Regions from separate parts of the Micromonospora robiginosa genome, predicted to be linked through region 2. Evidence: riboswitches for the same ligand, from Rfam matches in the RefSeq annotation. Region 2 holds a riboswitch; the other holds the start of a gene.
The links. Region 2 has a riboswitch for S-adenosylmethionine ahead of thrC (threonine synthase). Riboswitches for the same ligand answer to the same signal wherever they lie in the genome.

Region 1 (5,047 bases), 2.5 Mb from region 2:
TGGACTTGCCGGAGCCGGACGGCCCGATCACGCAGGCCGTGCCGCCCCGGGCGACGTCCAGGTCGGCGCCGCGCAGCACCCGGTGCGCGCCGAAGGCCAGGTGCACGTCGCGTACGGCGAGGCTGACCGAGCCGGCGGTGGTCGTGGTCATCGCGGGTTCCCTCCGGTCGGGGTGACGCCGGCCGGCGCCGGTTCGGGTTCGGGCTCGGGCGGCGCGCTCGGGCGGCCCTGCCGCAACCGCCGGTCCAGCCAGTTGACCGCGTGCGTCAGCGGCACGGTCAGCACCAGGTAGAACAGGCCGGCCAGCAGCAGCGCGGACTGGTTGCCGGTGTTCGCCGCGTAGTCCTGGCCGATCCGGAACAGCTCCCGCTGGCTGGCCAGCAGGCCGAGGAAGTAGACCAGGCTGGAGTCCTTGATCAACGCGATGAGCTGGTTGACCCAGGCGGGCAGCACCCGGCGCACGCCCTGCGGGATGACCACCAGGCGCATCGCCTCGCCCCAGGAGAAGCCGAGCGCCCGGGCGCCCTCCAACTGGGCGGCTTCCACGCTGAGGATGCCGGCGCGGAAGATCTCGCCCAGGTAGGCGGCGGCGATCAGCGACAGCGCCAGCACACCCAGCGGGTAGGGGTTCGGCCCCCACACCCGCATGCCCAGCGGCGCCAGGCCGACGCCGATGAGCAGGATGGTCGCCGCGGCCGGCAGGCCGCGGAACACGTCGGTGTAGACCCGGGCCGGCCAACGCAACCATCGGGTACGCGAGATGCCGGCGACCGCCAGCAGCATGCCCAGCACCGAGCCGAGCAGGGCGGCGGAGGTGGCCAGGATCAGCGTGTTGGGCAACCCGACGGTCAGCATCTCGGGCAGCGCCTCGCGCATCGAGTCACCGTCGAAGAAGGTCTCCCAGAGGGTGCGCAGGGGATCCATCGTTCCTCCGTCCGCTCTGCTCGGTCCCGGCTGCCGGCTCAGGAGCCGGCCGACGGCGAGGGGACCGGAACCGTGCCGCTGCCCGGGGTGAAGTCGGCCGGGATCGGCCGGCCCGGGTAGTACCGCGCCTGCAGGCGGCTCCAGGTGCCGTCCGCGATCACCTGGTCGAGGCCCTTGTCCAGCGCCTCGCGCAGCCTGTCGTTGCCCCTCGCCACCGCGTACGCGGTCGGGGCCGGGCTGAGCTGCTTCGCCGCCACCGTGATCCGGCCCTTGCTGTCGGCGGCGGACTTGTCGCCGATCTCGGCCGGGGCGATCCAGGCGTCGGCGGTGCCGGCCTTGAGCTGGTTGACCGCGCCGTTGTAGTCGGGCACCCGCACCGGGTCCAGGTTCTGCCTCGTGGCGAAGTCGTCCTGCACGGTGCCCTGGACGACCACCACCCGCTTGCCGGCGAGCTGGTCGAAGCCGGTGATCGAGGAGCCGGTCGGCACGTCCAGGCCGAAGTAGCCGAAGTCGTAGCCGTTGCCGAAGTCCACCGTCTTCTTCCGTGCCTCGGTGACCGTGATCGACGAGCTGCCGACGTCGAACGTGCGGTTGTCGACCTGGGAGAGCAGGGCGGAGAAGTCGGTGCCGACGAACTCGACCTTGAGGCCGACCTTGCCGGCGACGGCGGTGAGCAGGTCGTTGTCGAAGCCGGTGAACTTCCCGTTCTTCAGGTAGACGTTCGGCGGGGCGTCGGTGAGCGTGCCGGCCCGGATCACGCCGGGCCGCAGCAGGCCGTACGGGTTGTCGGCCGCGTCGTCGGCCCCACCGCCGCAGGCGGTCAGCGCGGTGGCGGCGAGCACGGCCGCGGCGCCGAGCGCGGCGACGCGGGTCAGGGCGGTACGGATACGCACGATGTCTCTCCAGAGTGGACGGACACGCGGGACGCGTGCCGGTGCCGGCGGCGCCGGGGCACGGCGGAGCCGGGAGGGTGGATCGGGAAAGGGGGCGGAACGCTCGCTCAGCGCGCGACGCGACAGCGGTCGCTGCACACCCGCATCAGGTCGACGTGGCGACGCCTGACCAGCGCGGGGCGGGACGGTGCGGGGGGTGGCGCGAACATGGTTCTCCCTGGTCGTCGGTGCTGACCTGGGTGCCAGGCCACGCTTGCGCCGACGGCTGCCGGCGCCTGGTCCTCACCCGGAGCACCCCACCGTGGTGGAGGGTTGCCGGCCAGCGAGCCGGGGCTTGACGCTGGCGCTCATGACCTGCCGAGAAGGCTAGCAGCACCGGGACGCCGGCCGTCCAGCCGTTATGACCACGGTCACGACCGGCCCTTACCTCGATCGGATCGGGGCTTGCTATGCAACAAAGTGCATAGCAAGATGACCGGCATGTCGCTGGAGCACGCCATCCTCGTCTCGCTGCTGGAGCAGCCCGCCTCCGGCTACGAGCTGGCCCGGCGCTTCGACCGCTCGATCGGCCGCTTCTGGACCGCCACCCACCAGCAGATCTACCGCGTGCTGCGGCAGATGGCCGAGGACGACCGGATCACCGGCGTCGAGGTCGGCCAGGAGAACCTGCCGGACAAGAAGATCTGGTCGGTCACCCCGGCCGGCCGGGCCGCGCTCGTCGACTGGCTGCACGCGCCGGTGCGCCCGGAGGCGGTCCGGCACGAACTCGCCGTCAAGATCCGCGGCGCCGCGTTCGACGACGCGGCCGGCCGCGCCACCCTGGTCGCCGAGGTCGAGCGCTACCGCGCCGACCACCAGAGCGTCCTCGCCGGCTACCTGGCCGGCGAGCGCCGCGACTTCGGCGACCCCGCCGCACCCGACGCCCGCGCGGCGCTCCAGCACGTCGTGCTGCGCGGCGGCATCGCGTACGAACGGATGGTGCTGGCCTGGCTGGACGACGTCCTGACCACCCTCCGCCACCTCGACCCCGACCCGGAAAGGCCCTCCGCGTGAGCGACCCGCTGCTGTTCCACCCGCACCGCTATGACCCCGCCGACCTCGACGAGACCTCGCGGCGGCTGCTGCGCGCCACGATCGACTGGTTCGAGACCCGCGGCAAGCGCGCCCTGGTCGACAGCTACCACGCGCGCGAGTGGTACGCCGACTTCCTCGACTTCGCCGCCCGCGAAGGTCTCTTCGCCACCTTCCTCACCCCGGCCGCCGACGGCGCGGACGACAAGGACAAGCGCTGGGACACCGCCCGCAACGCGGCGCTCAGCGAGATCCTCGGCTTCTACGGCCTCGGCTACTGGTACACCTGGCAGGTCACCGTGCTCGGCCTCGGCCCGGTCTGGCAGAGCGGCAACCCCGCCGCCCGCGCCCGCGCCGCCGAACTGCTCGACCAGGGGCACGTGATGGCGTTCGGCCTCTCCGAACGCGCGCACGGCGCCGACATCTACGCCACCGACATGCTGCTCACCCCAGACGGCGAGGGCGGCTTCCGGGCCACCGGCGGCAAGTACTACATCGGCAACGGCAACGTCGCCGGCCTCGTCTCGGTCTTCGGCCGGCGCGCCGACGTCGACGGCCCCGAGGGGTACGTGTTCTTCGCCGCCGACAGCCGCCACCCGGCCTACCGGCTGGTCCGCAACGTGGTCAACGCCCAGATGTACGTCTCCGAGTTCCGGCTGGAGGACTACCCGGTGCGCGCCGAGGACGTGCTGCACACCGGCCCGGCCGCGTTCGACGCCGCGCTCAACACCGTCAACGTCGGCAAGTTCAACCTCTGCACCGCGTCCATCGGCATCTGCGAGCACGCCATGTACGAGGCGGTCACCCACGCCCACGGCCGGATGCTCTACGGCCGGCGGGTCACCGACTTCCCGCACGTGCGCCGCGAGCTGACCGACGCGTACGCCCGCCTGGTGGCGATGAAGCTGTTCAGCGACCGGGCGGTCGACTACTTCCGCTCGGCCGGCCCGGACGACCGCCGCTACCTGCTGTTCAACCCGATGACCAAGATGAAGGTCACCACCGAGGGCGAGAAGGTGGTCGACCTGCTCTGGGACGTCATCGCCGCCAAGGGCTTCGAGGCCGACACCTACTTCGACAAGGCCGCCAAGGACATCCGCGGCCTGCCGAAGCTGGAGGGCACGGTGCACGTCAACCTGGCCCTGATCCTCAAGTTCATGCCGAACTACCTGTTCCGGCCGCAGTCCTACCCGACGGTGCCGGCCCGGCGCGACCCGGCCGACGACGAGTTCCTGTTCCGGCAGGGCCCGGCCCGCGGCCTCGGCGCGATCCGCTTCCACGACTGGCGCGCCGCCTACGACGCGCACGCCCACCTGCCCAACGTGGCCCGGTTCCGGGAGCAGGCCGACGGCCTGGTCGCGCTGCTCGCCGCGCACGCCCCGGACGAGACACAGCAGCGCGACCTGGACTTCCTGCTCACCATCGGCCAGCTCTTCGCGCTCGTCGTCTACGGCCAGCTCATCCTGGAACAGGCCGGGTCCACCGGCCTCGACACGGACCTGCTGGACGAGATCTTCGACCTGCTGGTACGCGACTTCTCCGGCTACGCCACCGAGCTGCACGGCAAGCCGGCCAGCACCGACGAGCAGGCCGCCTGGGCGCTCGCCCACGTCCGGCGTCCGGTGGTCGACGCCGACCGCACGGCCCGGGTGTGGCAGCGGGTCGCCGACCTCGCCGGGGCGTACGAGATGCGGCCCTGAGCGGCGGAATCCGCGGGCGCGACGGCACCCCGGGCCGGTAGGTTGCACGGATGTTCGCGATCGCCCTGACCGACGACGCCGAGCTGCGACCGTTGCAGCCCTGGCACGCCGACGAGTTCCTCGCCAACCTCGACCGCTGCCGGGAGCACATCGCGCCCTGGGTCGGCGCGTCGTTCGTGGCCACCGACGCCGAGTCGGCCCGCCGGGTCCTCCAGGCGTACGCCGACCGGTGGGCCCGCGACGACGGCGGGATCTGGGGCATCTGGCAGGGCGGCACGCTCGTCGGGGGAGTACTCCTGGTGTCGCTGAGCACCGCCCGCGGGGTGTGCGAAGCCGGCTGCTGGCTGGAGGCGGACGCCCAGGGTCAGGGCCTGGTCACCCGGGCCGCCCGGATCGTCGTCGACTGGGCGGTCCGGGAACGCGGCATCCACCGGGTCGAGTGGGTGACCCGGGCCGGCA
Region 2 (5,047 bases):
GGCGTGCAGCGCGTCCAGCCGGGGCCGGTCGAGCGTGGCCAGGTCGAGCCGTCGGCGCACGTCGGCGTTCGCCGCCTTCGCGCCCATGGCGACGGCGAACGCCGCTCCCGGGAACTCCCGGTCCTCCTCGCCGGGCAGCGCGGCGGTGGTGGAACCGACCAGCCGCTTGCCGCCGTGCGCGCGGAGCAGCCGCAGGCCGTGCTCGTGCAGCGCACGCCCGATCCCGCGGCGCCGGTGGGCCGGGTCCACCACCAGCTCGACGCTGGCGTTCTCGGTGTTCTCCAGCGTGTGTAGGTGCAGCCGGAGCCAACCGACCGGCTCCCCGTCGAGGCGGGCGACGGCCCAGCGCCCGTCGACCCCGGGCATCGGGTGCCGCAGCAGCGCCTCGAACCGCCGTCGGCAGGTCGGTGGCAGGTCCGGCTCGTCCACGGCGCGGGCCGCGCAGTCGATCCGGTACGCCGCGTCGAGCGTCGACGGGTCGGCGGGATCCAGCGGAGTGACGGTCAGGCCCATGACGGTGAGCCTGGGCCGGAAACGGCGACAGGGCCAGCGGTTTTCCGCTGGCCCTGCGCGAGGTTGGTCGGGAGGGACGTCCGCACAACGCCTCCGGCGTTGGGTCGCAAAACTTAGAAAAGTCTCCGGCGGATGCCCTCCCGCACCGAGCATCTTGCGCCGTCCGGTTCCTGCCGTCAAGTCCTTGGCGGTGGTTTTCTGCCACTCCCCGCAGTCCCCCCGTCACCCCCGCCCCCACCCCCGTCTCCCCACCCCACCCGCCCCCTTCGTCGATCTTGCACTTTCGGCCCCACGTAAGGGCGATTCACCCCTTCGCCGGGGCAGAAAGTGCAAGATCGACGCAGGTGGGGCGGGTGAGGGAGAGGGGCGGGAGGGGGTTAGGAGAGGAGGCCGGCGTCTCGGGCGGCTCGGAGGTTGGGCTTGATGCGGTGGGTGGGGCCGGCGGTGGCGGCCACCGCGTCGAGGGTCTTCAGGCCCTCGCCGGTGTTGAAGACCACCGTCTCCGCCGTAGGGTCGAGGCGGCCGGACTCCACCAGCTTCCGCAGGACCGCCACCGTCACGCCGCCCGCCGTTTCCGCGAACACGCCCGTGGTCCGGGCCAGCAGCCGGATGCCGGCGCGGATCTCGTCGTCGTCGGCGTACTCCATCCAGCCGCCGGTACGGCGGACCGCCTCCAGCGCGTAGACGCCGGCGGCCGGGTCGCCGATGTTCAGCGACTTGGCGATGCCGGTGGGCTTGACCGGGACGATGGTGTCGCGCTCGTCGTGCAGCGCGGTGGCGATCGGGTTGCACCCGGCGGACTGGGCGCCGAACACCTTCCAGCCGCCGGCCGGCGCCTCCACCAGCCCGATCTCGACCAGCTCGGTGAACGCCTTGTCGATCTTGGTGAGCAGTTCGCCGCTGGCCATCGGGATCACCACCTGGGCCGGGATCCGCCAGCCCAACTGCTCGGCCACCTCGTAGCCGAGCGTCTTGGAGCCCTCGGCGTAGAACGGCCGGACGTTGACGTTGACGAAGGCGGTGTCCTCGAACTCGTCGGTCTCCACCAGCTCCCCGCAGAGCCGGTTCACGTCGTCGTACGAGCCGTCGATGGCGACCAGGTCGCCGCCGTAGACCGCGGTGGTGACGACCTTGCCCTGCTCCAGGTCGCTGGGGATGAAGACCACCGACGGCACGCCGGCGCGCGCGGCGTGCGCGGCGACCGAGTTGGCCAGGTTGCCGGTGGACGCGCAGGCGTAGCGGGTGAAACCGAGCGCCCGGGCGGCGGTCAGCGCCACCGACACCACCCGGTCCTTGAACGAGTGGGTGGGGTTGGCGCTGTCGTCCTTGACCCAGAGCGGGCCGGTGAGGCCCAGCTCGGCGGCGAGATTTCCGGCGGCGACCAGCGGGGTCAGCCCCGGGTCGAGGGTGACCCGGGTGGCCGGATCCTGACCGGCCGGGAGCAGGGCGGCGTAACGCCAGATGCTGTTCGGGCCGGCCTCGATCTGCTCCCGGGTGACGGTGGCCAGCGCGGCGATGTCGTAGTCGACCTCCAGCGGGCCGAAACACTCGTAGCAGGCGTGCTGGGCGGCCAGCGGATAACGCGCCGAACAGGCGCGACAGACCAGGGCGCGGGCCGGGCTGCGGGTGGTGTCGATGCCGGAGACGGCGGGAAGCGTCGACGTCATGTCGAGGAGTTCCTCTCATCTTTCCCCGCATCGCCGGGTGCGGCGGGGACGGAATTGGCACCTGCCCGCAGGGCGCTCGGCGTCGAGCGTGCGGGTGGTTGCCGGGGCGTCGTCGGGCCGTATCCCTCAGCCCCTCTGGATGAGGTATGCAGTTGTGCCGTCGAGTCTATGCGCCGCTCACGTCGTCGCCACCCCGGGATCCCACGCAGTGGGCCGGCTCAACGGCCGACCACGGCGACCGGTTCCACCACCGCCGGGCGGTCGACGACGGCGGCCGGCGCGTGCCGGAGGCCGGTGAGGTCGGCCACCGCGCTGGCACCACTTCAAGGTGCTGCGCGAGGCCGGCCCCACCCGCACCCGGGTCGTCGGCACCAGCCGCTACGTCCGGCTGCGCCGCGACGAACTGGACCGCACCTGTCCCGGGTTGCTCGACGCGGTCCTCGCCGCACCCGGGACGGTGGCATGATCACCGGATGCGCAACGCGGCAGCCGGGACCGGCCTCCTCGCGGCACTGACGCTCCTGGCGGCCTGCACCCGGGCACCGGCACCGGTCGACCCGCCGTCCGGCCCCGTCCCGCGGCCGGGCCAGCACGAATCCACACCGCCCGGCCCGACGACCTGCCCCCCGGACGGCGTCCGGATCGCCGAGACCGGGGTCAGCGCCGCGATGGGGCTGCGGGCCATGGGCCTGGACCTGGTCAACTGCGGCAACCAGCCGTACGAGCTGCGCGGCTATCCGGCGGTGCGCCTGCGGGACGCGGACGGGGACCCGATCACGGTCCACACCGTCCCGGGCGCCGCCGGGATCACCTCCGGCTTCGACGCCCCGCCCACCCGGATCGTGCTGCTCCCCGGCGAACGGGCCGGCGCCACGCTGCTCTGGCGCAACACGGTCACCGACTCGACCGTGGCGGCCACCGAGGGCCGGCAGCTCGACGTCGCGCCGCAGGCCGGACGCCCGTCGCAACCGGTCACCCTGGACGGACCGATCGACCTCGGCAACACCGGCCGCCTCGGCCTGAGCGTCTGGAAGCGCCTCCCCGCCTCTCCCACCACGCAACCAGCCGTGCCGGACGCCCCACCCTCGACGGCCACCACCCCGGTCAACCCGCTCTGACCCCACCGCCCGCCGCAGCCGTCGTGCCGCTGAAAATCGTGGTACGGGACCGCCCCTCGGGGGCGATCCCGTACCACGATCTCGCCGGTTCAGGCGGGGACGGACGCGCGGGGGCCGACGGGGTCTCGACGGGGGCGGCGGGACGGCGGCGGGCCAGCAGGGCGTCGAGCGCCCACGGGCCGGGGCCGAGCACCGCGACCAGCAGGAACGACCAGCAGAAGATCGCGGCCAGCTCACCGCCGTTGCCGATCGGCAGCAGGCCGTGCGGCTGGTGCACCACGAAGTACGCGTACGCCATCGAGCCGGAGGCGAGCAGCGCGGCCGGCCGGGTGAACAGCCCGACGAGCACCAGGGCGCCGCAGACGAGCTGGATCAGCGCGGCCCACCAGCCGGGCCAGGTGCCGGCCGGTACGGCCCCACCGGTGGCCGGGTTCCCACCGAAGACACCGAAGATCGACGCCGCGCCGTGGCACACGAAGAGCGCGCCGATGACGATGCGGAACAGGGACTGCACGGGACCGTTCAGCTGCGCCGGGACCATGGGAAACCTCCTGGACGGATATCGGACGACGTCCAGGATGGTCGCTACAGAGATTGAAGTTAATCAATTCCTTGCTGGCGGGACGAGTACATGGGAACGCTCCCATGATATGGGCGCGAGGTGTTAAGCGGGGCCCCCTCCTCTACCGGAGGCGTTAAGCGGGGGCCCCGCCTTTCATGCTCAGCTGGTGATGTCCTTGCGGGTGAAGCGCCAGAAGGCGAGCGACCAGAACAGCGTGGCGTAGACGACCGCCGAAATCGCGCCCTTGACCACGTCGTCGGTCTGCATCGGCGACGACAGCAGCCCCAGCCACGCGCTGCTGTAATGGGTCGGCAGCAGGTTGCGCAGCCCGCCCAGCGCGGTGATCTGGTCGAGGATGCTGGACAGGATCCAGAGCAGCACCGCCCCGCCGACCGCCCCGAGCGCGGCGTCCGTGGTCACCGACAGCAGGAACGCCAACCCGGCCACCACCAGCAGCACCACCGCCAGGTAGCCGAGCACCCCGAGCAGCCGCAGCAGCCCGTCCGCCGGGGCCAGCTCGGCGGAGACCTGGCTGCTCAGCGGCTTCCAGCCGTAGCGCAGCGTGCCGGCGACCAGCGCGGTGCCCGCCAACAGCAGCAGCGCCAGGCCGGAGTACGCCAGTGCGACCACCAGCTTCACCGCCAGCAGCCGGGCCCGGGGCACCGGCACGGCCAGCAGGTAGCGCAGGCTGCCCCAGCTCGCCTCGCTGGCCACCGTGTCACCGCAGAACAGCGCCACCACCACGACCAGCAGGAACGACGCCGACACCAGGATGGAGAACAGGGTGAAGTTGAGCCCGCCCGACGTGGCCAGGTCGGCCAGGCTGGCGAACTCGCCTCGCCCGCCGCCGTCGTCGTCTGAGGAGTCGAACTGGAACGCCACCAGGATGATCAACGGCAGCAGCACCATGAACCCCAGCGCCAACTGGGTACGCCGGCGCGACGCCTGCCGCCGGAACTCCGCCCCGAACGGCATCGTGGCCGACGGCCGGTAGCCGGCCGCCGCCCCGCCACTGCCTTTCGGCGCCACCTGAGAGTCCACCATCACCGGTCACCGCTTCCCCGAGAGTTCTCGCCGACCAGGGCGAGGAACGCGTCCTCCAGGCGACGCCGGGGCACCACCCGGTCCACCCCGATGCCGGCCCGGACCAGTTCGGCCACCACCTCGCTGCGGGCGGTGCCGTTGGT

Region 1: linked by a shared signal. The riboswitch ahead of H1D33_RS07315 (ABC transporter substrate-binding protein) and the one ahead of thrC (threonine synthase) in region 2 are both predicted to bind S-adenosylmethionine.

The regions. Positions count from the first base shown of each region.
Region 1 is NZ_CP059322.2:1,683,564-1,688,610, forward strand. It holds gene H1D33_RS07305 (amino acid ABC transporter ATP-binding protein) at 1-151, opposite strand, end outside; gene H1D33_RS07310 (amino acid ABC transporter permease) at 148-924, opposite strand; gene H1D33_RS07315 (ABC transporter substrate-binding protein) at 963-1,817, opposite strand; SAM riboswitch class IV at 2,062-2,172, opposite strand; gene H1D33_RS07320 (PadR family transcriptional regulator) at 2,298-2,870, shown strand; gene H1D33_RS07325 (acyl-CoA dehydrogenase family protein) at 2,867-4,588, shown strand; gene H1D33_RS07330 (GNAT family N-acetyltransferase) at 4,639-5,047, shown strand, end outside.
Region 2 is NZ_CP059322.2:5,907,610-5,912,656, reverse strand. It holds gene H1D33_RS26375 (GNAT family N-acetyltransferase) at 1-666, opposite strand, end outside; gene thrC (threonine synthase) at 891-2,180, opposite strand; SAM riboswitch class I at 2,193-2,326, opposite strand; gene H1D33_RS26365 (hypothetical protein) at 2,509-2,646, shown strand; gene H1D33_RS26360 (DUF4232 domain-containing protein) at 2,654-3,298, shown strand; gene H1D33_RS26355 (DoxX family protein) at 3,285-3,839, opposite strand; gene H1D33_RS26350 (ABC transporter permease) at 4,020-4,904, opposite strand; gene H1D33_RS26345 (alpha/beta fold hydrolase) at 4,904-5,047, opposite strand, start outside.